3 regions of the Pseudomonas sp. Z003-0.4C(8344-21) genome follow, and region 3 is predicted to be linked to each of the others. Evidence: riboswitches for the same ligand, from Rfam matches in the RefSeq annotation. Region 3 holds a riboswitch; each other region holds the start of a gene.
The links. A riboswitch is a leader RNA that binds a small molecule or an ion and turns the genes downstream of it on or off. The one in region 3 is predicted to bind cobalamin.

Region 1 (7,119 bases), 1.7 Mb from region 3:
TTCGGCTTTCTTGAACCGATTGCCGACGGTTTCCGCAACTACAGCAAAGGCAAATACACCGTCGCGGCTGAAACCCTGCTGATCGACAAGGCGCAACTGCTGACCCTCACCGCCCCGGAAATGACCGTGCTGCTCGGCGGCCTGCGGGTGTTGAATACCAACGTCGGGCAGACCCGGCATGGTGTCTTCACCGATAAACCCGAAGCGCTGAGCAATGACTTTTTCACGAACCTGTTGGACATGGGCGTGGAGTGGCAACCGACGACGCGCGATGCTGATGAATTCGAGGGACGGGACCGCAAGACCGGCGCGCCGAAATGGACCGCAACCCGGGTGGATCTGGTGTTCGGTTCCAATGCGCAGTTGCGCGCGCTGGCCGAGGTGTATGCCAGTGCGGATGCACAACAGCAGTTCGTCAATGACTTCGTCAAGGCCTGGACGAAGGTCATGAACCTGGATCGGTTCGATCTGAAGTAACGGCCAAAAGAAAACGCCGCTTGTTCAAGCGGCGTTTTTTATGCGTTGGATTTCACGAATCCTGACCGCCAAACGCAGTATCAACTGATAGCCGCATACCCCTCGATCTGATCCGGCCACGCCGTCAGCACTTCAAATCCGGTCTCCGTCACCGCCACCATGTGCTCCCACTGCGCCGACAGCGAGCCATCCTTGGTCAGCACCGTCCAGCCATCGGGCATGTTCTTCACGTGGCGTTTGCCGGCGTTGAGCATCGGTTCGACGGTAAAAATCATTCCCGCCTTGAGCTTCATCCCTTGATTGGGAAAGCCGTAATGCAGAATCTGCGGCTCATCGTGGTAGATCTTGCCGATGCCATGGCCGCAATACTCGCGCACCACGCTGAAGCCTTCCTTTTCGGCGAGGCTCTGAATCGCGTAACCGATATCGCCCAGCGTGGCGCCCGGTTTGACCGCGCGAATACCTGCGCACATGGCGTCATAGGTGGTCTTGATCAGATGTTGCGCTTCAGGCGTGGCCTCACCGACCACGTACATGCGGCTGGTGTCGCCGAACCAGCCGTCCTTGATCACGGCGATGTCGAGGTTGAGGATATCGCCATCCTTCAGCGGAGTAGCAGAAGGAATGCCGTGGCAGACCACGTCGTTGACCGAGGCGCAGACGGTTTTCGGGAAGCCGTGATAACCGACGTTGGCCGGAACGGCTTTCTGTACGTTGACGATGTAGTCGTTGCACAGCCGATCCAGTTCATCGGTGGTCACCCCGGCCTTGACGTGGGGTACCAGCATGGCCAGCACTTGGGCGGCCAGTCTGCCGGCCGCGCGGGATTTTTCGATCTCGGCCGGGGTGTTGAGCTTGATCTGGTTTCTCATGCGAGGGCGACTTCCTGTGTCAGTTGGTGCAGGTCGAGCCCGCCATTCTGTTCGGCGCGGATCAGCAAACGGCAGATCGCGCTGTGGTCGAGATTGGGGTGCAACTCGGCGAGCATGCCGATGCGCATCCAGTGCTCGGCCTGCGCGTTGATCGAGCGGCTGAGTGCGTTGCTGGAGATGCGCAGGTTTTCGTGCATGTCTTCGGAAATTTTTACGATGCCCATGGAGGTAATCCGATACGGAATGTATATGGATCGTATATTAGCGTTTGGGGTTCGCGTATTGCAAATCAGGGTTGTGACGTTTGTTTTTTTCAGGATCTGCAGGCGGGTGGCTAGAAGCATGCGGTCGGCTTTGGACTTGTGGTGGCCCCGCCCCTCACCCCAGCCCTCTCCCCTTGGAGAGGGAGCCGATTTCGGTTGGTTTTGAAATTTGCATTCGACTCGGTATTTCATGTCCACATAGCCCTCGCATCCACCGCAGTCAGTCCCCTCTCCCTACGGGCGGTCCGACGTTTCGGGAGGGCTAGGGTGAGGGGCTTTTCAAAAGATTCATCTCCCCCTCATCCCCCCAAATCGTCTACCATGCCGCCGCCGGTTTCCGCATGGGATTAATAGGGAATCCGAGGTGCTTGTTCAGCATCGATCGGAACTGCCCCCGCAACTGTAGGTGCCGAGCCTGCTCCTCGACTGCCACTGGGTAACCCCCGGGAAGGCCGGAGCCAGGCGATGACGCATCAGTCAGGAGACCTGCCGGCACAATGACTACTAACCGGCGGGGTGTCCGGGAAGGACATCGTGCCGTGCGCGTTTTTCGCGTGATGACCGGCCTTGCGTTATTTCCTGATGGCGCTTGATGGTGTGTTTCCAAACCGTACCCGCCCTCCCCGTACGGTTCCATTGGAGACTGCCCCATGCTGCTGCCCCGTATTGCCACCCTGTTCACCAGTCTGGGCCTCTGTGCCTTGGCGCAAGCGGCGCCCACGGTTTATCCGCTGACGATCGAGAACTGCGGCAGCAGCCTGACGTTTCAGCACGCCCCGGCACGCACGATCACCATCGGCCAGGCCGGCACGGAAATGCTCTATGCCCTGGGGCTGAGCGACAAGGTCGTTGGCACTTCGCTGTGGTTCAACGACGTGCTGCCCCAATACAAGGCGCAGAACGAAAAGATAGAGCGCCTCGCTGATAACGAACCGAGTTTCGAAGCGGTGATCGGCAAGCGCCCGGAGCTGGTCGCGGTGGAGCTGGAATGGATGGTCGGCCCGCAAGGTGCGGTCGGCACCCGCGAGCAGTTTCATGAATTGAAGATTCCTACCTACCTGCTGCCCTCCGATTGCGAAGCCAAGGACAACCTCGTCGGCTCCGATGGCACGCGGCTGGCGCCGTTTCGCATCGACAGCATTTACAAAGGCGTGAGCCAACTGGCGCAGGTTTTCGATGTGCAGGCGCGTGGCGAACGGCTCAACGAACAACTCAAGGCCAGCCTCGCGCAATCGATCGCCACGGCGAAAACCCAGCAGCGCAAGGATGTCAGCGCTGTGGTCTGGTTTTCCAGCGCCGAGATGGACATCGAGCCGTTTGTGGCCGGGCACAAAGGCGTTCCGGATTTCATGCTGAGCACCCTGGGCGTGCGCAATGTGGTCGAGTCGGATGAAGAATGGCCGACCGTGGGTTGGGAAACCATTGCCAAAGCCAACCCGACTTTTCTGGTCATCGCGCGCATGGATCGTCGGCGTTTCCCGGCTGACGACTATCAGAAGAAACTCGCCTTCCTGCGCAGCGACCCGGTGACGCGCAACATGGACGCGGTGAAACACAACCGCATCATCATCCTCGACGCCATGGCCATGCAGGCCAGCCTGCGCACCTTCGACGGCCTGGCGCAACTGGCCGCCGCCATCAACGCCTACGACCTGGCGCCATGAGCAGACGCCTGATCCGTTCGCTGCTGGTACTGCTGACGCTATCGGTTGCGCTTATCGGCGGAGTGGCGATCGGTGAGACTTCGATCGAGCCGGGCGTGGTGCTGCAAGTGCTGGCCAACAAGCTGTGGGGCGCCGGTTATGTGCTCGACCCGATCGATGAAGGCATCGTCTGGAATTACCGCCTGACCCGCGCACTGGTCGCCGCTGCCTGCGGCGCCGGGCTGGCAACGTGCGGGGTGATCTTGCAGTCGCTGTTGCGCAATCCGTTGGCCGATCCTTATCTGCTGGGCATCTCCGCCGGGGCCTCGACTGGCGCGGTAATGGTCGCCTTGCTTGGCGTGGGTGCCGGGCTGGTGTCGCTGTCAGCCGGCGCGTTTGCCGGTGCGGTGACGGCATTCGTGCTGGTGATTCTGCTGGCACGGGTCAGCGGCTCGACCAACGGTACCGGGCAGATCATTCTGGCCGGGATTGCCGGTTCGCAATTGTTCAATGCGCTGACCGCATTCTTGATTACTCGCTCGGCGAGTTCCGAGCAGGCCCGCGGGATCATGTTCTGGCTGCTCGGCAACCTCGGCGGGGTGCGCTGGCCGTCGGTGTGGCTGGCGGTGCCGGTGGCCCTGCTCGGGCTGGTCGTGTGCCTGTGGCATCGGCGCGCGCTGGATGCGTTTACCTTTGGCGCGGATTCGGCGGCGTCGCTCGGCATACCGGTGCGCCGCGTGCAGATTCTGCTGATCGGTTGCGCGGCGCTGGTCACGGCCGCGATGGTCTCGATTGTCGGTTCGATCGGTTTTGTCGGCCTGGTGATCCCCCATGCGGCGCGGTTGTTGCTCGGCACCGGGCATGCTCGACTGCTGCCGGCGAGTGCCTTGGGCGGCGCGGTGTTTCTGATTGCCGCCGATGTGTTGTCGCGCACCCTGATCAAGGGGCAGGTGATTCCGGTCGGGGTGATCACCGCGCTGGTCGGCGCGCCGGTGTTTGCGCTGATTCTGGTGGGCCGGAGGTCGGCGCGATGAACGCGGTATTGAGTTGCTCAGACTTGAGTTTCAAGGTGCGCGGCGCCGAGTTGCTGAAGGCTGTCAGCCTGCAGGTGCAACGCGGCGAAACCCTGGGCATTGTCGGGCCGAATGGTGCGGGTAAATCGACCTTGTTGAAGCTGTTGGCCGGCCTGCGCGAGCCGAGCGCTGGCGAGGTACTGCTCGACGGTCAGCGCCTGGGCAAAATGGCGCGCCGCAGCGTTGCGCAGACGCTTGCGGTGGTCGAGCAACAGGCTGACACCGATGACGGCATTCGCGTGTTCGATGCGGTGGCGCTGGGGCGTACGCCTTGGTTGTCGGCGTTGCAACCGTGGTCGACTGCGGACGCTGCCATCGTTGAGCAGGCGCTGGTGGATGTCGATGCGGTGCACTTGCGTCAGCGCGTCTGGCGCAGCCTGTCGGGGGGTGAGAGACAACGGGTGCACATCGCCCGTGCCTTGGCGCAGCGGCCGCAGATTCTGTTGCTGGATGAGCCGGCCAACCATCTCGATATTCAGCATCAGTTGACGATTCTCAGTGTTGTGAAAGCGTTGCCGGTGACTACGTTGATTGCGCTGCATGATCTGAACCAGGCGCTCAAGTGTGATCGTCTGGCGGTGCTTGAGCGTGGGGAGTTGGTGGCGCTGGGCAAGCCGCTGGAAGTGCTGACGCCGCAGCGTTTGTTGGAGACGTTTGGGGTTCGGGGGCGGTATTTGACTGATCCGTTTGATGGTGAGCAGATTTTGCGTTTTCACTCGTGACGTTGTGGGAGCCGGGCTGCTGTTTTTGATTGGGGACATATCCGTTGCTGCGGTTATGGCGGCTTAGGGTTTCGCCCTTACGGCGAGGCACTTTTTCCAGACGCCGAAAAAGTACCCAAAAAGGCTTGCTCCTGCGTTCGGCCCTCGCAGGCTCGGGTCCCTTCGCTGCGGGATCGCTCCGGGCGCAGCGGCTACGGTTTGCTTCGCTGCACCTACTTCCGCTGTGTACGACTTCGTCGTACGGTCGCTGCGCTCCCACGCCCGGATCAATCCCTCCACTCAGCCTTCCGATGTCGCCGGTGACGCAAGATCAAGGGCACTCGAGCTGGCGCTCATTGTTGAGTGGTTAGAAGCGGGTGGTTGGCTTGGGATTTGTGGTGTGGCTGCCCCTCACCCCAGCCCTCTCCCCAAGGAGAGGGAGCTGATTTTGGTTGGATTTGAAATTTGTATTCGACTCGGTATCGCAGTTCGGCGTAGCTCTCCCATCCACCTCGATCAGTCCCCTCTCCCTACGGGCGGTCCGACGTTTCGGGAGGGCTAGGGTGAGGGGCTTTTGATTTTCAGACTGCGCTCGAACTGAAGAAATGCAATCAAAATGTGGGAGCTTGCCTGCAAGCGATGGCGGCCTGACAGCCGACCCGCACTTGAGAATGTACTCAATCCAAGTGTAGGAGTGAGCCTGTTCGCGATAGCGGTGGGTCATCCAGCACTTCGGCGACTGACGGATAGCCTTCGCCAGAAGGCTGGCTCCCACAGTGGATCTGCATGTTGTTCCAAGCCTTGCCTGCACCGCGAAACCGGTGGGAGCCAGCCTGCTGGCGATTTGGGCAGTCTCCGCCCACAAAAACGCTTCAGAAAGTCTCCTTGATGTTCAAGCAATTCACGCTTCTATGCCGCCCTTCGGAAACTCAATGACGCGTCTGTGTAAACCCGTTCAAACCCGCCCGGCACGGCGCTGATTTCGTTCTATCGTTAGATCAAACTGGCTGCATCAACGCAGGACTAAAGGTTGCGACGGATCATCGCTGAGCCTATGTTGCACGCGAGTCTTTCTTCGCGACTGGAACGCGATCAACACCATCATGAGGTGAAGAAATGTCAAAGGAATCACGCCCTGCCGTGCTTGGGCTGATAGGCAATACTCCGCTGGTTCAGGTCACCCGTTTCGATACCGGCCCGTGCACGCTGTTTCTCAAACTCGAATCCCAAAATCCCGGCGGCTCGATCAAGGACCGCATCGGTCTGGCGATGATCGATGCCGCTGAACGCGACGGCCGTTTGCAAGCCGGCGGCACCATCGTTGAGGCGACAGCGGGCAACACCGGCCTTGGTCTGGCGCTGGTTGGCCGCGCCAAGGGCTACCGGGTGGTGCTGGTGGTGCCGGACAAAATGTCTACCGAGAAAGTCCTGCATTTGAAGGCCATGGGCGCCGAAGTGCACATCACCCGCTCCGATGTGGGCAAGGGCCATCCCGAGTATTACCAGGACGTCGCCGCCCGATTGGCGAAAGACATTCCCGGCGCGTTTTTCGCCGACCAGTTCAACAACCCGGCCAACCCGCTCGCCCATGAATGCAGCACCGCGCCGGAAATCTGGGCGCAGACCGAACATGATCTGGATGCGATTGTGGTGGGTGTCGGTTCGGCCGGTACGCTGACCGGCCTGAGCCGTTTCTTCAAGCGTGTGCAACCGGATCTGGAGATGGTGCTGGCCGATCCGGTCGGTTCGGTGATGGCGCAATACAGTCGCGACGGCAGCCTGCCGACGCCCGGTTCATGGGCGGTCGAGGGCATCGGTGAGGATTTCATCCCGTCGATCACTGACCTTTCCAGCGTGCGTCACGCCTACTCGATCAGCGATGCCGAAAGCTTCGATCACGCGCGCCAGTTGCTCAAGGCTGAAGGCATTCTCGGCGGCTCGTCGACCGGCACCCTGCTCGCCGCTGCGCTGCGTTATTGCCGCGAGCAGACCGAGCCGAAACGCGTGGTCAGTTTCGTCTGTGACACCGGCACGCGTTACTTGTCGAAGGTCTACAACGACCAGTGGATGACCGATCAGGGCCTGCTGCA
Region 2 (7,119 bases), 980 kb from region 3:
TCAGAGGTGGCGGGCGGGTAGTAATAGAGCTGACTGGCACCCATGTTGACGTTATCGTCGATGAGCTCATGCAGGTAACTGATCAGGTGGTTGAGATCCTGCAATCTGCGCGGGGGCGTCTTGTTGTAGAAACTGGATAACGAAGTAGACATTCAAGGCCTTTGAACCGTAGCGGCTGGAAAAATAGTCGAAGGCGTTGAATATAGGGGTGCGGAAAACCGGCTGAGGTATACATATATATGGGTGCGAATGCGCTTCGGTTTCCATTTGTTAACGGCGCACCAACCGATCAAGCGCCCAGCCGTCGCCGTCGGCAGCTTGCGGGCGACGGCATACGCCCGGCTTTTTCCGACAAAAATACTGGGACTTTGTCCCGCGCGCCGATTGGCGTAAACTGCGCCCAAGCCTGCGAGGAGTTTCCATGACCGCCATTACCATTACCGACGCCGCCCACGACTACCTGGCTGATCTGCTGTCCAAGCAGAACACCCCGGGCATCGGCATCCGCGTCTTCATCACCCAGCCTGGCACCCAGTACGCCGAGACCTGCATTGCCTACTGCAAGCCGGGCGAAGAAAAGCCTGAAGATACGGCGCTGGGGCTGAAAAGCTTCACCGCGTATATCGATTCGTTCAGCGAAGCGTTTCTCGACGACGCCGTGGTCGACTACGCCACCGACCGCATGGGCGGCCAGCTGACCATCAAGGCGCCAAACGCCAAAGTACCGATGGTCAACGCTGACAGCCCGGTCAACGAGCGCATCAATTACTACCTGCAAACCGAAATCAACCCGGGGCTGGCCAGCCACGGCGGTCAGGTCAGCCTGATCGATGTGGTGGAAGACGGCATTGCGGTGTTGCAGTTCGGTGGCGGTTGCCAGGGCTGCGGCCAGGCCGACGTGACCTTGAAGGAAGGCATCGAGCGCACGCTGCTCGAGCGCATCCCTGAGCTCAAGGGCGTGCGCGACGTGACCGACCACACGCAGAAAGAAAACGCCTACTACTAAGGCGTTCGCTGCGAATATGAAAAACGGCGCCCCGTGAGCGCCGTTTTTTTATGCCCCCGCTTTACCCAGGGTGGGAGCGAGCCTGCTCGCGAAGAGGCCATCAAGGGCGATAAAGATGCGCATGCCCCGCCCGATACAACGACGACTCGCTGAACACCTCACTCCCCAGCACCCGCCCGACCAGAATCAACGCGGTACGCCGAAAGCCTTTCGCTGCAACCTTGTCCGCAATGTCCGCAAGCGTGCCCACCACCCAGTCCTGATCCGGCCACGTCGCCCGGTGAATCACCGCAATCGGACAATCCGCACCGTAATGCGGCAACAACTCCACAAGAATCTTCTCCAGATGATTGACCCCCAGGTGAATCGCCATGGTTGCACCATGCCGGGCCAGATTGCCCAGTTCTTCGCCCGCCGGCATCGCAGTCTTGTCGGCATAGCGAGTCAGAATCACGCTTTGCGACACATCCGGCAGGGTGAGTTCGGCTCCGAGCAGCGCCGCACAGGCGGCGGTGGCCGTCACGCCCGGAATGATCTCGAACGGGATACCAAGCTCACGCAGATAACGAATCTGCTCACCGATCGCGCCGTACAGGCTCGGATCACCGGAATGTACCCGTGCGACGTCATGGCCTTCGGCATGCGCGGTCTTGATCAGCTCGATGATCTGCTCAAGGTGCAGCTCTGCACTGTTGACCACGGTTTGCGCCTGGTGCCCCTCGAGCACTGCGGCGGGTACCAGTGAACCGGCATAGATGATCACCGGACAGTGTCGGATCAACCGTTGGCCTTTGACAGTGATCAATTCCGGGTCGCCGGGGCCGGCGCCGATGAAATAAACGGTCATCGTTGGATCCTTGGAGAAGAGGCGCGACAACGCTTCAGATGAAGATTGTTCATGATGGATGGCGGCGATTATCAGGATTTACGCGGCGCCGGCCAACGCCAGAGTGGCTTGAGCGTATTTTTGTCGGCTGATCAGCAGCTTTGCCGGCGCCTGCAGGAGTTGTTCGGCAAGCGCCAGCGCTGCGCTTTCCGCCACGCCGTAGCAGCCGGTGCGTTCGTAAGCGATTTGCGACTGGTGGCTGAGCATTGACTGGTAACCGGCCAATTCCTCGCTGCTGAAGTACAGCAGGGGCAAGGCCAGTTGTACGGCCAGTTCCTGCAGGCCCGGTTCGTCGCGCTTCAAATCGATGCTGGCCAAGGCCTTGATTGACTTGAGCTCGATGCGGTGCGCCTGCAAGGCCTGGTCGAGCAACGCGCGCAGCGTGCTGGTCGGACAGCCGCGTTGGCAGCCGAGGCCGACCACCAGCGTGGACGCCGCGCGGTCATCGCTCATGCGTGGTAGTGACCGTCGCTGTTGCGGCGGAACAACCAGGCGCTGATCAGGCCCAGGGCCAGCCAGAACGCCACGTTGGTCAACTGCGAAGCGATCTTGAACTGGCTTTCCAGCGCCTCGGGCGCGAGCATCGAATGCACCAGCGGCTGCGGCGCGCCGATCACATGCGGCACCGCGAGAATCGCTACGCCGAGCAGCTTCATCAGCCAGTGCCGGCTGAAGGCGATCAGCGACAGGCCGACGGCGGTCGAGGCCGCAGTGCCGATCCACCACATCTGCCGCGACGCCAGATCAGCCGCAGCGGTGCCCGGCAATTCCGGCGGCAGGCCCAGCGTTGGCGCCAGCACGAACGTCGCGTAACCGGCCAGCCCCCAGAGCAGGCCTTGCGCGGTTGAGCGCGGCGCACGCAGGGTGTACAGACCGGCAAGCATCAGAGCGAAACCGACCGCCACCACCAGATTGCCACCGGTGGTCGAAACCACGCGCTGCCAGCCGTTTTCCGGCTCCCAGGCTTCGCCGTCATGGCTGTGCGCTGCGGTGCCGGCCGCGTGTTCGTGGACTTGGGCGACCGGTTCGGATTTTTCAAAGGTTTCGGCCTGAAGAATCAGCGGTGAGACCCAGAAGCTTTGCAGCAGTGTGAGGAGCAGGGCGGCCAGCAGGCCGCTGAAACCTGCGGTTTGCGCAATTCGCTTGATCATTCGACAGGTCTCAGTGGCACGGAAACGCGGCGCTGTGGCGGGTATCGTGGGCGGCGTTGTGCACCGCTTCGATATGCGAAAAACCGGCGAAATACACCAGGCCCGCGCCGAGAATCGAGGCGAAGGCGGCGGCAATCAGGCGTTGGCTCAGGGTGGTGGTGCTGGCGATTTTATCCGTGTTGCTGCCGGTGCTGCTGATGATCGACATGGCGCTTCCCTATAGTGTAAGGGGCAGTCGAACGCATGCGGACCCTGCGTGACGGACACGCGGAGGTACGAACAGCGCCCGCCCACCGCGGGTTTGTTATGTCCAGTGACGCCGATAGCGCACTGTGTATTGCGGGCCGGTCTCCGGGCTCGCGAGGGGTTGGCGCCTGGCCGACCTGCAAGCGTCACCTTCCCATGCCGGGTTGGCACAGTGGTTTTGACGCTTCGCTCGCTTACCGTTGCGGGGGCAGCACCGGACTGACATGGCTCTGAGTAAAGCACATGATTCACCGGTTTCCCGTTTCACCCTGTGAAGGGCACCCGTAACAAGGCGTACAGGAGAGCATGCGGGTGGGTTTGAGTCAATTTCGGGCAGTAGTGAATATCCACGAAACCAAAGCATTGACCCATCATCAACCCATGCGTAGCCTTGCGCCTTCGAGGTTCTTCGGCATCTGTCGAAGCTAAGAAGGGAACGCGGTCAAAGCCGCGGCTGCCCCCGCAACTGTGAACGGTGAAGTTCGCTGCCACGCCACTGCCAGCTCGGTCCACGAGCCCGCGGGAAGGCGCAGCGAATGCCAGGCCCGGCGCCTGAACACTGTCAGCCAGGAGACCTGCCTCGTCACAGATTCTCACTTTCAACCGGGCGGGGTGATCCGGTGGCGAACACTTCCGGCGCGCCTGCGCGTGGCCGGTTCTCGTCCCGTATGCCCGCCGCTTTGCCAAAGGGCATACCGATGAAAACACTGGCCAAACTCCCCGTCACCATCGTCACCGGTTTCCTCGGTTCGGGCAAAACCACCTTGCTGCGGCACATGCTCGACAATGCTCAGGGCCGGCGCATTGCGGTGATCGTCAACGAGTTTGGCGAGCTGGGCATCGACGGTGAAATCCTCAAGCAATGCACCATCGGCTGCACCGAAGAAGAAGCCAGCGGCCGCGTTTACGAACTGGCCAACGGCTGCCTGTGCTGCACCGTGCAGGAAGAATTCTTCCCGGTGATGCGCGAACTGGTCGCGCGTCGCGGCGATCTCGATCACATCCTCATCGAAACCTCGGGCCTGGCCTTGCCCAAGCCGTTGGTGCAAGCCTTCCAGTGGCCGGAAATCCGCAGCGCCTGCACCGTTGATGCGGTGATCACTGTGGTCGACAGCCCGGCCGTGGCCGCCGGCACCTTTGCCGCGTTCCCGGATCAGGTCGATGCCCAGCGCAAGCTTGACCCGAACCTCGATCACGAGTCTCCGCTGCACGAACTGTTCGCCGACCAACTGGCCAGCGCCGATCTGGTGATCCTCAATAAAGCCGACCAGACCAGTCCGGAAGATCTGGCGCGTGTGCGCGCTGAAGTCGCCGAAGAGTTGCCACCTGCGGTAAAAATCATTGAAGCGAGCAACGGCCGTCTGCCGCTGGACGTGCTGATCGGCCTCGGCGCCGGTTCCGAAGAACACATCGACAGCCGTCACAGTCACCACGACCATCACCACGACGGTGATGACGATCACGATGACCACGATCACGACGCCTTCGACTCGATCTCTATCGAACTGCCGCAAGCCGACGAAAGCCTGCTGCTCGACGCGCTGACGCAACTGGTGGTGCAACACGGCATCCTGCGCGTGAAAGGCTTCGCCGCGATTCCGAACAAGCCGATGCGCTTGCTGATTCAAGGCGTAGGTACGCGCTTCGACAAGCATTTTGACCGTCAGTGGGGCGCCGACGAAGCGCGCGTAACGCGTCTGGTGTTGATCGGCCAGGAATTGGATGCAGCGCAGCTCGAAGCGCAACTGCGCGCCGCGCTCAGCGTTTAAGCCATGCACCTGCTCAGGACCCAGCCCGGCGGTTTCGTCTCGGATGACAACATTGCCGACCTTGGCCAGACGCCCGCCGAGTTGGTGATCCTGTGCAGCGGCGATTCCAGCCTTGCGCTGCTCGCCGAAGCGGCGCAGCAGTTGCCGCAAGACTACCCGAGCCTGCGTCTGGCCAACCCGATGCAGGTGCAGAATCACGCGTCGGTCGATCTTTACGTCGATGAAGTGTTGCGCCACGCCAAGCTGATTCTGATTTCGCTGCACGGCGGGATTGCCTACTGGCGGTATGGCGTCGAGCGCCTGGTGGAATTGTCCGAGCGCGGCGTGCAGGTGATTCTGGTGCCGGGCGACGATCGCCCCGACCCGGAACTCAGCGACTTGAGCACCGTCAGCGCGGTGGACCGTGACCGTCTCTGGCAGTTCTTGCGTCAGGGTGGACTGGGCAACGCGCTGGATTTTTTCCGCTGCCTGGGCAATCGCTGGTTCGCCCGCGATTACCCGTGGGGCGAGCCGCAAACCTTGCCGCGTACAGCGATTTACCACCCGACCAAAACTACTGCTGCCCTGAGTGACTGGCAAGCTGAATGGCTGCCCGCACAACCGGTCGCGGCGCTGCTGTTTTACCGCTCGCACCTGCAAGCAGCCAACACTGGGTTCATCGATGTGTTTTGCCAGCGCATGCAAGCTGCGGGGCTCAATCCTTTGCCCATCGCCGTGGCCAGCCTGAAAGAACCCGGCTGCCTGACGGTGGTCGAGGATTGGCTGGACGAAGTCGAGGCCGGGGTGATCCTCAATACCACCGGTTTTGCCCAGTCCAGTCCCGAAGCGCCGCACCTGCGACCGTTTCGTCGCAATATTCCGGTGATCCAGGCGATCTGCGCCCAGGACAACGAGCCCGGCTGGCGCGACAGCGAGCAAGGCCTGGGCCCGCGCGATCTGGCCATGCACATCGCCTTGCCGGAACTTGACGGGCGCATCATCAGTCGGCCGATCAGCTTCAAGGATCTGGCCTGGCGCAGCGAGCGCAGCCAATCGGATGTGGTGTGCTATCGCGCGCAACCCGATCGCATGGATTTTGTTGCTGAACTGGCGCGGCGCTGGACTGATCTGGCGCGGGTACCGAACAGCGAAAAGCGCATCGCGCTGATTCTCGCCAACTACCCGACCCGCGACGGGCGCATCGGCAACGGTGTCGGCCTCGACACGCCAGCGGCAGCGCTGAATATCCTGCGTGCGTTGCAGGCTGAGGGCTATCCGGTTTCGGCCGATTTGCCAGGCAGCGGCAGCGAGTTGATCCAGCAATTGCTCGGCGGCGTCAGCAACGATCTCGAGACGATTGACCTGCGCCCATGCCAGCAAAGCCTGGCGATGGACACTTATATGGCGATGTTCGATGCATTGCCTGAATCCAACCGCGCCGCCGTGATCGCGCGTTGGGGCGCGCCGCACAACGACCCGATGTGCCGCGACGGACGCATGATGATCGCCGGGCTGCGTTTCGGTCTGACCTTCGTCGGCATTCAGCCGGCGCGTGGTTATCAGGTCGACCCGAGTGCGGTTTATCACGACCCGGACCTGGTCCCGCCGCACGCTTATCTGGCGTTCTATTTCTGGCTGCGCAACACCTATGGCGCGCACGGGGTGATCCATGTCGGCAAGCACGGCAACCTCGAATGGCTGCCAGGCAAAGGCGTCGGCCTGTCGGAGAATTGTTGGCCGGACGCGCTGCTCGGGCCGCTGCCGAATATCTATCCGTTCATCGTCAATGACCCGGGCGAGGGCGCCCAGGCCAAACGGCGTACGCAAGCGGTAATCATCGACCACCTGATGCCGCCGCTGACCCGCGCGGAAACCTACGGGCCGTTGCGCAATCTCGAACTGCTCGCCGACGAGTATTACGAAGCGCAGTTGCTCGACCCGCGCCGCGCCCGGGAATTGCAGCGCGACATTCTGCAACTGGTGCGTGATACGCAGATTGACCGCGAGCTGCAACTCGACGCCGCGCTGGACAGTGACGCCGACGCGGCGATCTGGTTGCCGCGTCTGGATACGTATCTGTGT
Region 3 (7,119 bases):
AAACGCAGGCTGCTGTTGTGGGTGAACAGGCGCAGAAGAATGCCGCGCCGGGCCATGAAGTCGTGCAGCGTTTCGGCGTGCTCGGTAACCAGCCACTGAAACAGCGCGCAGCCACCCTGCGGTTTGAAGCCGTAGCGCTCGAGCAACGCCGCCAGCCGTTCGCTGGCTTCATCGCTGCGAATCCGCTGGCGCGTGTGATTTTCGGTGTCTTGCAGACACGCCTGGCCGAGCACCCGCGTCGGCCCGCTGACCGCCCACGGTCCGACCTGTTCGGCGAGCAGTTTGAGCAACTTGCGCTCAGCCAGCACGAAGCCCAGACGCACCCCGGCCAGACCGAAAAACTTGCCGAACGAGCGCAACACGATCAGGCCGATCTGGTGGCTATGGGCGGCCAGGCTCAAATGCGGCGTGTTGTCCATGAACGCTTCGTCGACCACCAGCCAGCCGCCGCGCTGGGCCAGCCGCGCGTGCCAGTCGAGCAGGCGCGCCGGGGTCAGGCTGAGGCCGGTCGGATTATTCGGGTTGACCACCACCAGTACGTCGAGGCTGTCGAGAAAGAACTCGACTTCCTGCTCCAGCACTTCGCGAACGATGTAGCCACTGCGCCGCCACGCCTCGGCATGTTCGGCATAGCACGGTGACAACACGCCGACCTTGCCGGCACGGCGCAAGCGTGGCAGCAACTGGATGGCCATCTGCGAACCGGCCACCGGCAGCACTTGCGCGGCGCCGTAGCAATCGCACGCCGCCTGCTCCAGGCCATCGTCGGTTTCCGGCAGGCGAGCCCAGGCGCGCAAGGGGATTTCCGGGATCGGAAAAGGCCACGGCGCCAGGCCGCTGGACAGATCCAGCCAGTCGGCTTCGGCAATGCCGTAATCGTGTGCAGCCTTGCGCAGTCGGCCACCGTGCTCAAGCATAGAATTCAGCCCCCACGCAAAGAATCAGCAGCCATAACCATACCCCGCGCTGGACCAATTGCCAGCCGCGCTCGATGGAATCGGCATCGGCGGGGGCGCCTTCACCAAGCTGCGGGCGCTCGTGCAATTCACCGTGGTAAATCGCCGGCCCACCCAGCTCGACGCCGAGTGCGCCAGCGCCAGCCGCCATCACCGGGCCGGCGTTGGGGCTGTCCCATTGTGGCGCCTGGGTGCGCCAGCACTTGAGCGCGAGGCGGGTTTTGCCGAGCAGCGCGTAGGTCAGCGCCACCAGCCGTGCAGGAATGTAGTTCAACACGTCGTCAATTTTCGCCGCCGCCCAGCCGAATCGTTCGAAGCGTTCGTTGCGATAGCCCCACATCGCGTCCAGCGTGTTGCTCAAGCGATAGAGCACCACGCCCGGCGCACCGGCGACGACAAACCAGAACAGCGCAGCAAAGACCGCATCGCTGCCATTTTCCAGCACCGATTCGGTGGCGGCGCGGGCCACGGCGTTGCTGTCGAGCTCGTCGGTCTGGCGGCTGACCAGATAGCCGACGCGAGTACGCGCTTCGGCCAGATCATCCGCGCGCAATGCCGCAGCCACCGGCGCGACATGTTCGCCGAGGCTGCGCATGCCGAGGGCGCAGTACAGCGCAAGAATCTCAACGACCCAGCCCACGTACGGCGCCCAGGAAAACGCCGTGGCGAGCAGCGTCAGCGGCAGCACCGCGATCACCCACGCGGTCACACCATGGCTGCGCCAGCCGCGGCCACCGGCGTTGAAACGTTGCTCGATGCGCCCGGCAAAATTGCCGAACGCCACCAGCGGATGCCAGCGTTTCGGTTCACCGAGCAGCGCATCCAGCGCCACCGCGGCGACACTCAACAACGCCACACTCATTGACTCACTCCCCAGTAATTTTCGTACAGCAATTCGTTCAGCGGTCGCGCCTGCGCCCAGCCTTCGAGGACCAGCATCGGCGCCGGGTAGAACTCTTTGACCGGGCCCAGACACAGCACGGCCAGCGGCTTGGCACCCGGCGGCAAGTGCAGCAGATCGGCCAGCGCCTGCGGCTCGAACAGCGACACCCAGCCCATGCCCAATCCTTCGGCACGGGACGCCAGCCACAGATTCTGGATCGCGCAGGACAGCGAAGCCATGTCCATCTCCGGCAGCGTGCGCCGGCCAAAAATGTGTTTTTCGCGATCGTCCATCAGCGCCGCCACCAGTACTTCGGCGCAGTCGTTGATGCCTTCGACCTTGAGTTTCATGAACTCGTCGCTGCGCTCGCCAAGGGCCTCGGCGGTGCGCACGCGTTCTGCTTCCACCAGATGCTGAATCTGCCCGCGCAGGGCGCGGTCGCTGATGCGGATGAAACGCCAGGGCTGCATCAGGCCGACACTTGGCGCTTGATGGGCGGCTTCGAGCAAACGCCGCAACAGTTGCGGTTCAACAGTGCCGCCGCTGAAGTGACGCATGTCGCGGCGTTCGGCGATGGCTTTGTAAACCGCCTGGCGCTCGGCTTCAGAGAATGCGTTGTCGGTCATGGCCCCATCGCTGGCAAGCCAGCTCCCACAGTGGACGGTGCAATACCTGACGAAACGTAATCCCCTGTGGGAGCTGGCTTGCCAGCGATGGCGGTCTCAAGACCGGGCGCAAACAGCGCAGCGACAGCCGCAGGATTCGACGGAAAATAAAAGTGCACATAAGAAGCCGTCATCCGCCCTTCACGGTAGACCGCCTCGGCCCCTCGCCCACCATTCGGGCTCAGCCCACGGGCAATCGGCGTCAGTTCGGTGGTCGTCAGCGAATGGTGATACGTGTGCCCGCGCAACGAGCCTTCCGGCAGATCGACCGCCTGCAACGCCAACGCCGCCAGACGCTTTTGCATCACCGCCTCGCCCTGCAACAACCCGACCAGTTCAGCGCGGGTGCCTTCGACATCGGTCAGCGAATCGAGCAGATACAGCATGCCACCGCACTCGGCCAGCAACGGCTTGCCTGCCGCATGGTGCGCGCGGATCGCCTCGATCATTGCAGTGTTCTGTGCCAGTGCAACATGGTGCAGCTCGGGGTAACCGCCCGGCAGGTACAGACTGTCCGCCTCGGGCAATTGCGTGTCGCGGATCGGCGAGAAGAAGCTCAACTCGGCGCCCATCGCCCGCAACAGATCGAGGCTTGCGCCATAGGTGAAGGCGAATGCTTCATCACGGGCCACGGCGATCCGCACGCCGTGCAACAACGGCTCAGCAGCAGTCACGTCCGGCGCTGCGAATTCGACGACGGGCGGCAAGGCGACTTCGCAACTGCTGGCCAGTGCGTCGGCGGCAGCGTCGAGGCGCAGGTCCAGATCATTCAGTTCGCTGGCCTGCACCAGGCCGAGATGGCGGCTCGGCAGCTCGATGCCGGTCTCGCGCGACAACGCGCCGTACCAGCGCAGGCCTTCAGTGAGGCTGCCTTCGAGCAATTGCGCATGACGCAAAGTGCCGACGCGGTTGGCCAGCACCCCGGCGAACGGCAGGTCCGGCTGATATTTCGCCAGGCCCAGCGCCAGTGCGCCGAAGGTCTGCGCCATGGCGGTGCCGTCGATCACTCCGAGCACCGGCACGCCAAAATGCCGCGCCAGGTCGGCGCTCGACGGCGTGCCGTCAAACAGGCCCATCACGCCTTCGATCAGAATCAGGTCCGCGTCGCCGGCGGCTTCCCACAACAGGCGACGGCTTTCCTGCTCGCCGACCATCCACATGTCCAGTTGATAGACCGGCGCACCGCTGGCGCGCTCGAGGATCATCGGGTCGAGAAAGTCCGGGCCGCATTTGAACACGCGGACCTTGCGCCCCTGATTGCGATGCAAACGGGCGAGCGCGGCGGTGACCGTGGTCTTGCCCTGGCCGGAAGCCGGCGCGGCAATCAGGACGGCCGGGCAGTGACGGGGCTGATTCAAAGTTCGACGCCTTTCTGCGCTTTGATCCCGGCCTGGAACGCATGCTTGAGCATGCCCATTTCCGTGACCGTATCGCCCATCTCGATCATTTCCGGCTTGGCGCCGCGCCCGGTCACCACCACATGTTGCATCGGCGGCCGCGCCTGCAAATCGCTGAGCACCTGATCGAGATCCAGATAACCGTGCTTGAGGGCGATGTTCAATTCGTCGAGCACCACCAGCCCTATCGACGGATCGCGCAGCAGTTCGCGAGAAACTTCCCACGCCGCCGTGGCGGCGGCGATATCGCGCTGACGGTCCTGGGTCTCCCAGGTGAAACCTTCGCCCATCACATGGAAGCGCACCTGCTCGGGGAAGCGGCGGAAGAACAGCTCCTCGCCCGTGCTGTTGCGGCCCTTGATGAACTGCACCACGCCGCACTGCATGCCGTGGCCCATGGCGCGGGCTAGCATGCCGAAGGCCGAGCTGCTTTTGCCTTTGCCGTTGCCGGTCAGCACCAGCACCAGGCCGCACTCGTCGGGCGAATTGGCGATGCGTTCGTCGATCACGGCTTTTTTGCGCTGCATGCGCGCCAGATGGCGTTCGTCGCGCTCGGGGGAATCGGTCATGGGGGAGCTCTCCGTTGAGACGGGTAAACGGCGGGCAGGCACAAGAATAGACGGCAAAAAGCCTGGCATCGCCCACCGTGATGCCGCTGGATGGATCAGGCCGGTCTCCGGGCTCATGAGCGGCGTTGGCCAGACTGCGCGCCTTCCCGCTGTTGAGCAGTGGCATTGAACGCAGTGTTCACTCATTTACCGTTGCGGGGGCAGCGCCGGGATCGTCGTGGCTTCGCGTGAAGACCACCCTCACCGGCTTCCCTGTTTCACTCTGTCGACGCAGGTCACAGAGCACCTGAAACAAGCGGCGAAGGTTAGAGGGTTGGGGGTGGAGCGTCAATTAAAGAGGCGGCCAACGGGCGAGAAACTGCCATCAATCAATTATCTGCTGGCAATCTTGTGCCAGACTGTGACAAGTGATATCAAAGAGCCATGCTTTTATCGAAAAAGTACACCACAACAATAAGGACGATGACGATGCAAGGCATGATCATCAGCAACCCGCGCCTGGAATTCCTGCGCCCGGTGCTTGAACGCTGGTTTGACTGTATCGACCGCTACAACACCGTGCGCGGCGACGGCGATACGCCGTACTGGCATGATGAGAAAGCCAACCTCGGCCTGCTCTCGGCCGCCGCCTGGATGGCCGAACTGGTGACCTTGAACGACACCGTCACCCGTAAACAGAACGAAGACGGCGAGCGCAATGCCCGCGCCGATCTGTTTATCGCCGGCAGCGAAGACCGCGCCTTCATTCAGGCCACACAACGCTGGCCAAGGGCGAACAACCTCAACCTGACCCAACCCCTGGCCGATATAACCTCTGACGCCAAACGCATCAGTTACGCCAGCGATCTCAAGCTCGGCTGCCTGTTCGTCGCCCCGCAAAAGGCCCAGCACAGCGCCAGCCCCGAAGAATTGCAGGACATGGTCGACGACCTGCAAAAGGAACACACCTGCGCCGTGGCCTGGTATTTCCCCTACGCCTACCGCAAATTGCACAGCGACGCGGGCAACTATCACCCGGGCATCGCCGTGCTGTTCAAGGAAGCCCGCGGTTGAGCAGTTGAACCATCGGGCTTGCGCCCTCCTCTATGGTTAGGAATGCATTCATAGGGAAGATCAGCAATGCGCAAGCCCCACCTCGTTTTCGTCATCGCCCTCGCCGGCGGGCTCAGCGCCTGCGGCGAAACCTCCAGCCTGCAAGTCTCCGACGGCACTGGCCCGTCGCCAAAACTGCCGGAACCGAACAAGACCCTGATCCCGACGGTGAACATCGCCCCCGCGATCGGCTGGCCCGAGGGGGCAAAACCGACGGCGGCAGCCGGTACTCAGGTCGCCGCGTTCGCCGAAGGCCTCGATCATCCGCGCTGGCTGTACGTGCTGCCCAACGGTGACGTGCTGGTGGCCGAAACCAATGCGCCACCGAAACCGGATGACAGTAAAGGCATTCGTGGCTGGGTGATGAAAAAGGTCATGGGCAAGGCCGGCGCCGGCGTACCGAGCCCGAATCGCATCACCTTGCTGCGCGATGCCGACAAGGACGGTGTGGCCGAGACCCGCACGGTATTTCTGCAAAACCTCAACTCGCCGTTCGGCATGACCCTGGTCGGCAACGATCTGTACGTGGCCGATACCGATCGCCTGCTGCGCTTTAACTACGAGCCCGGCGCCACCGAAATCAAGACCCAGCCGATCAAGGTCGTCGATCTGCCGGGCGGCACGCTGAACCATCACTGGACCAAGAACGTCATTGCCAGCAAGGACGGCAGCAAGCTCTACGTCACCGTCGGTTCGAACAGCAACGTCGGCGAAAACGGCCTGGATCAGGAAGAGGGTCGCGCGGCGATCTGGGAAGTCGATCGGGCGACCGGTAATCACCGGATCTTCGCCTCTGGCATCCGTAATCCCAATGGCCTGGCGTGGGAGCCCAGCAGTGGCGCGCTGTGGACGGCGGTCAACGAGCGTGACGAGATCGGCAGCGATCTGGTGCCGGACTACATCACCTCGGTCAAGGACGGCGGCTTTTATGGCTGGCCGTTCAGCTATTACGGCCAGCACGTCGACGTGCGAGTCAAGCCGCAGAACCTCGATCTGGTGGCCAAGGCCATCGTCCCGGATTACGCGGTCGGCCCGCACACCGCCTCGCTGGGCCTGACCTTCGCCGAGGGCAACACGCTACCGGCGCAATTCAAGGAAGGTGCCTTCATCGGCCAGCACGGCTCGTGGAACCGCAAACCGCACAGTGGCTATAAAGTGATTTTCGTACCGTTCAGTGGCGGTAAACCGACTGGACAACCGGTGGATGTACTGACCGGCTTCCTCGACAAGGACGAGAACGCACTGGGCCGCCCGGTGGGCGTGGTGATCGACCCGCAAGGCGGGTTGCTGGTGGCGGATGATGTCGGCAACAAAGTGTGGCGCGTGTCTTCTGCCAAATAACTTTCACCTGACACAAACAACTGTAGGAGTGAGCCTGCTCGCGATAGCGCCTTGTCAGTCGACATCATCGTTGACTGAAAGACCGCTATCGCGAGCAGGCTCACTCCTACAGGGATTGTGTGCGATTGGATTTATGGGTTATGCGCCAACTGCCCCGGCTGCAACACCCGCTTGGCACTCAGATAGGCCTTCTGCCAATACGCCTTTGACAGACTG

Region 1: it holds a riboswitch for cobalamin, as region 3 does, so the genes downstream of both, BLU24_RS13265 (ABC transporter substrate-binding protein) here and cobO (cob(I)yrinic acid a,c-diamide adenosyltransferase) in region 3, are expected to answer to the same signal.
Region 2: it holds a riboswitch for cobalamin, as region 3 does, so the genes downstream of both, BLU24_RS16285 (CbtB domain-containing protein) here and cobO (cob(I)yrinic acid a,c-diamide adenosyltransferase) in region 3, are expected to answer to the same signal.

The regions. Positions count from the first base shown of each region.
Region 1 covers NZ_LT629756.1:2,854,293-2,861,411, reverse strand. Annotated here, with positions in the region: gene katG (catalase/peroxidase HPI) at 1-477, shown strand, start outside; gene map (type I methionyl aminopeptidase) at 558-1,349, opposite strand; gene BLU24_RS13270 (ParD-like family protein) at 1,346-1,693, opposite strand; cobalamin riboswitch at 1,927-2,120, shown strand; gene BLU24_RS13265 (ABC transporter substrate-binding protein) at 2,263-3,276, shown strand; gene BLU24_RS13260 (FecCD family ABC transporter permease) at 3,273-4,289, shown strand; gene BLU24_RS13255 (ABC transporter ATP-binding protein) at 4,286-5,050, shown strand; gene BLU24_RS13250 (pyridoxal-phosphate dependent enzyme) at 6,146-7,119, shown strand, end outside.
Region 2 covers NZ_LT629756.1:3,574,813-3,581,931, reverse strand. Annotated here, with positions in the region: gene BLU24_RS16310 (SET domain-containing protein) at 1-152, opposite strand, end outside; gene nfuA (Fe-S biogenesis protein NfuA) at 422-1,006, shown strand; gene cobM (precorrin-4 C(11)-methyltransferase) at 1,107-1,853, opposite strand; gene BLU24_RS16295 (cobalamin biosynthesis protein) at 1,932-2,345, opposite strand; gene BLU24_RS16290 (CbtA family protein) at 2,342-3,043, opposite strand; gene BLU24_RS16285 (CbtB domain-containing protein) at 3,054-3,251, opposite strand; cobalamin riboswitch at 3,369-3,590, opposite strand; cobalamin riboswitch at 3,675-3,886, shown strand; gene cobW (cobalamin biosynthesis protein CobW) at 3,988-5,058, shown strand; gene cobN (cobaltochelatase subunit CobN) at 5,062-7,119, shown strand, end outside.
Region 3 covers NZ_LT629756.1:4,550,428-4,557,546, forward strand. Annotated here, with positions in the region: gene cobD (threonine-phosphate decarboxylase CobD) at 1-917, opposite strand, end outside; gene cbiB (adenosylcobinamide-phosphate synthase CbiB) at 910-1,818, opposite strand; gene bluB (5,6-dimethylbenzimidazole synthase) at 1,815-2,465, opposite strand; gene BLU24_RS20500 (cobyrinate a,c-diamide synthase) at 2,462-3,862, opposite strand; gene cobO (cob(I)yrinic acid a,c-diamide adenosyltransferase) at 3,859-4,470, opposite strand; cobalamin riboswitch at 4,552-4,775, opposite strand; gene BLU24_RS20510 (hypothetical protein) at 4,939-5,523, shown strand; gene BLU24_RS20515 (PQQ-dependent sugar dehydrogenase) at 5,590-6,903, shown strand; gene BLU24_RS20520 (C40 family peptidase) at 7,035-7,119, opposite strand, start outside.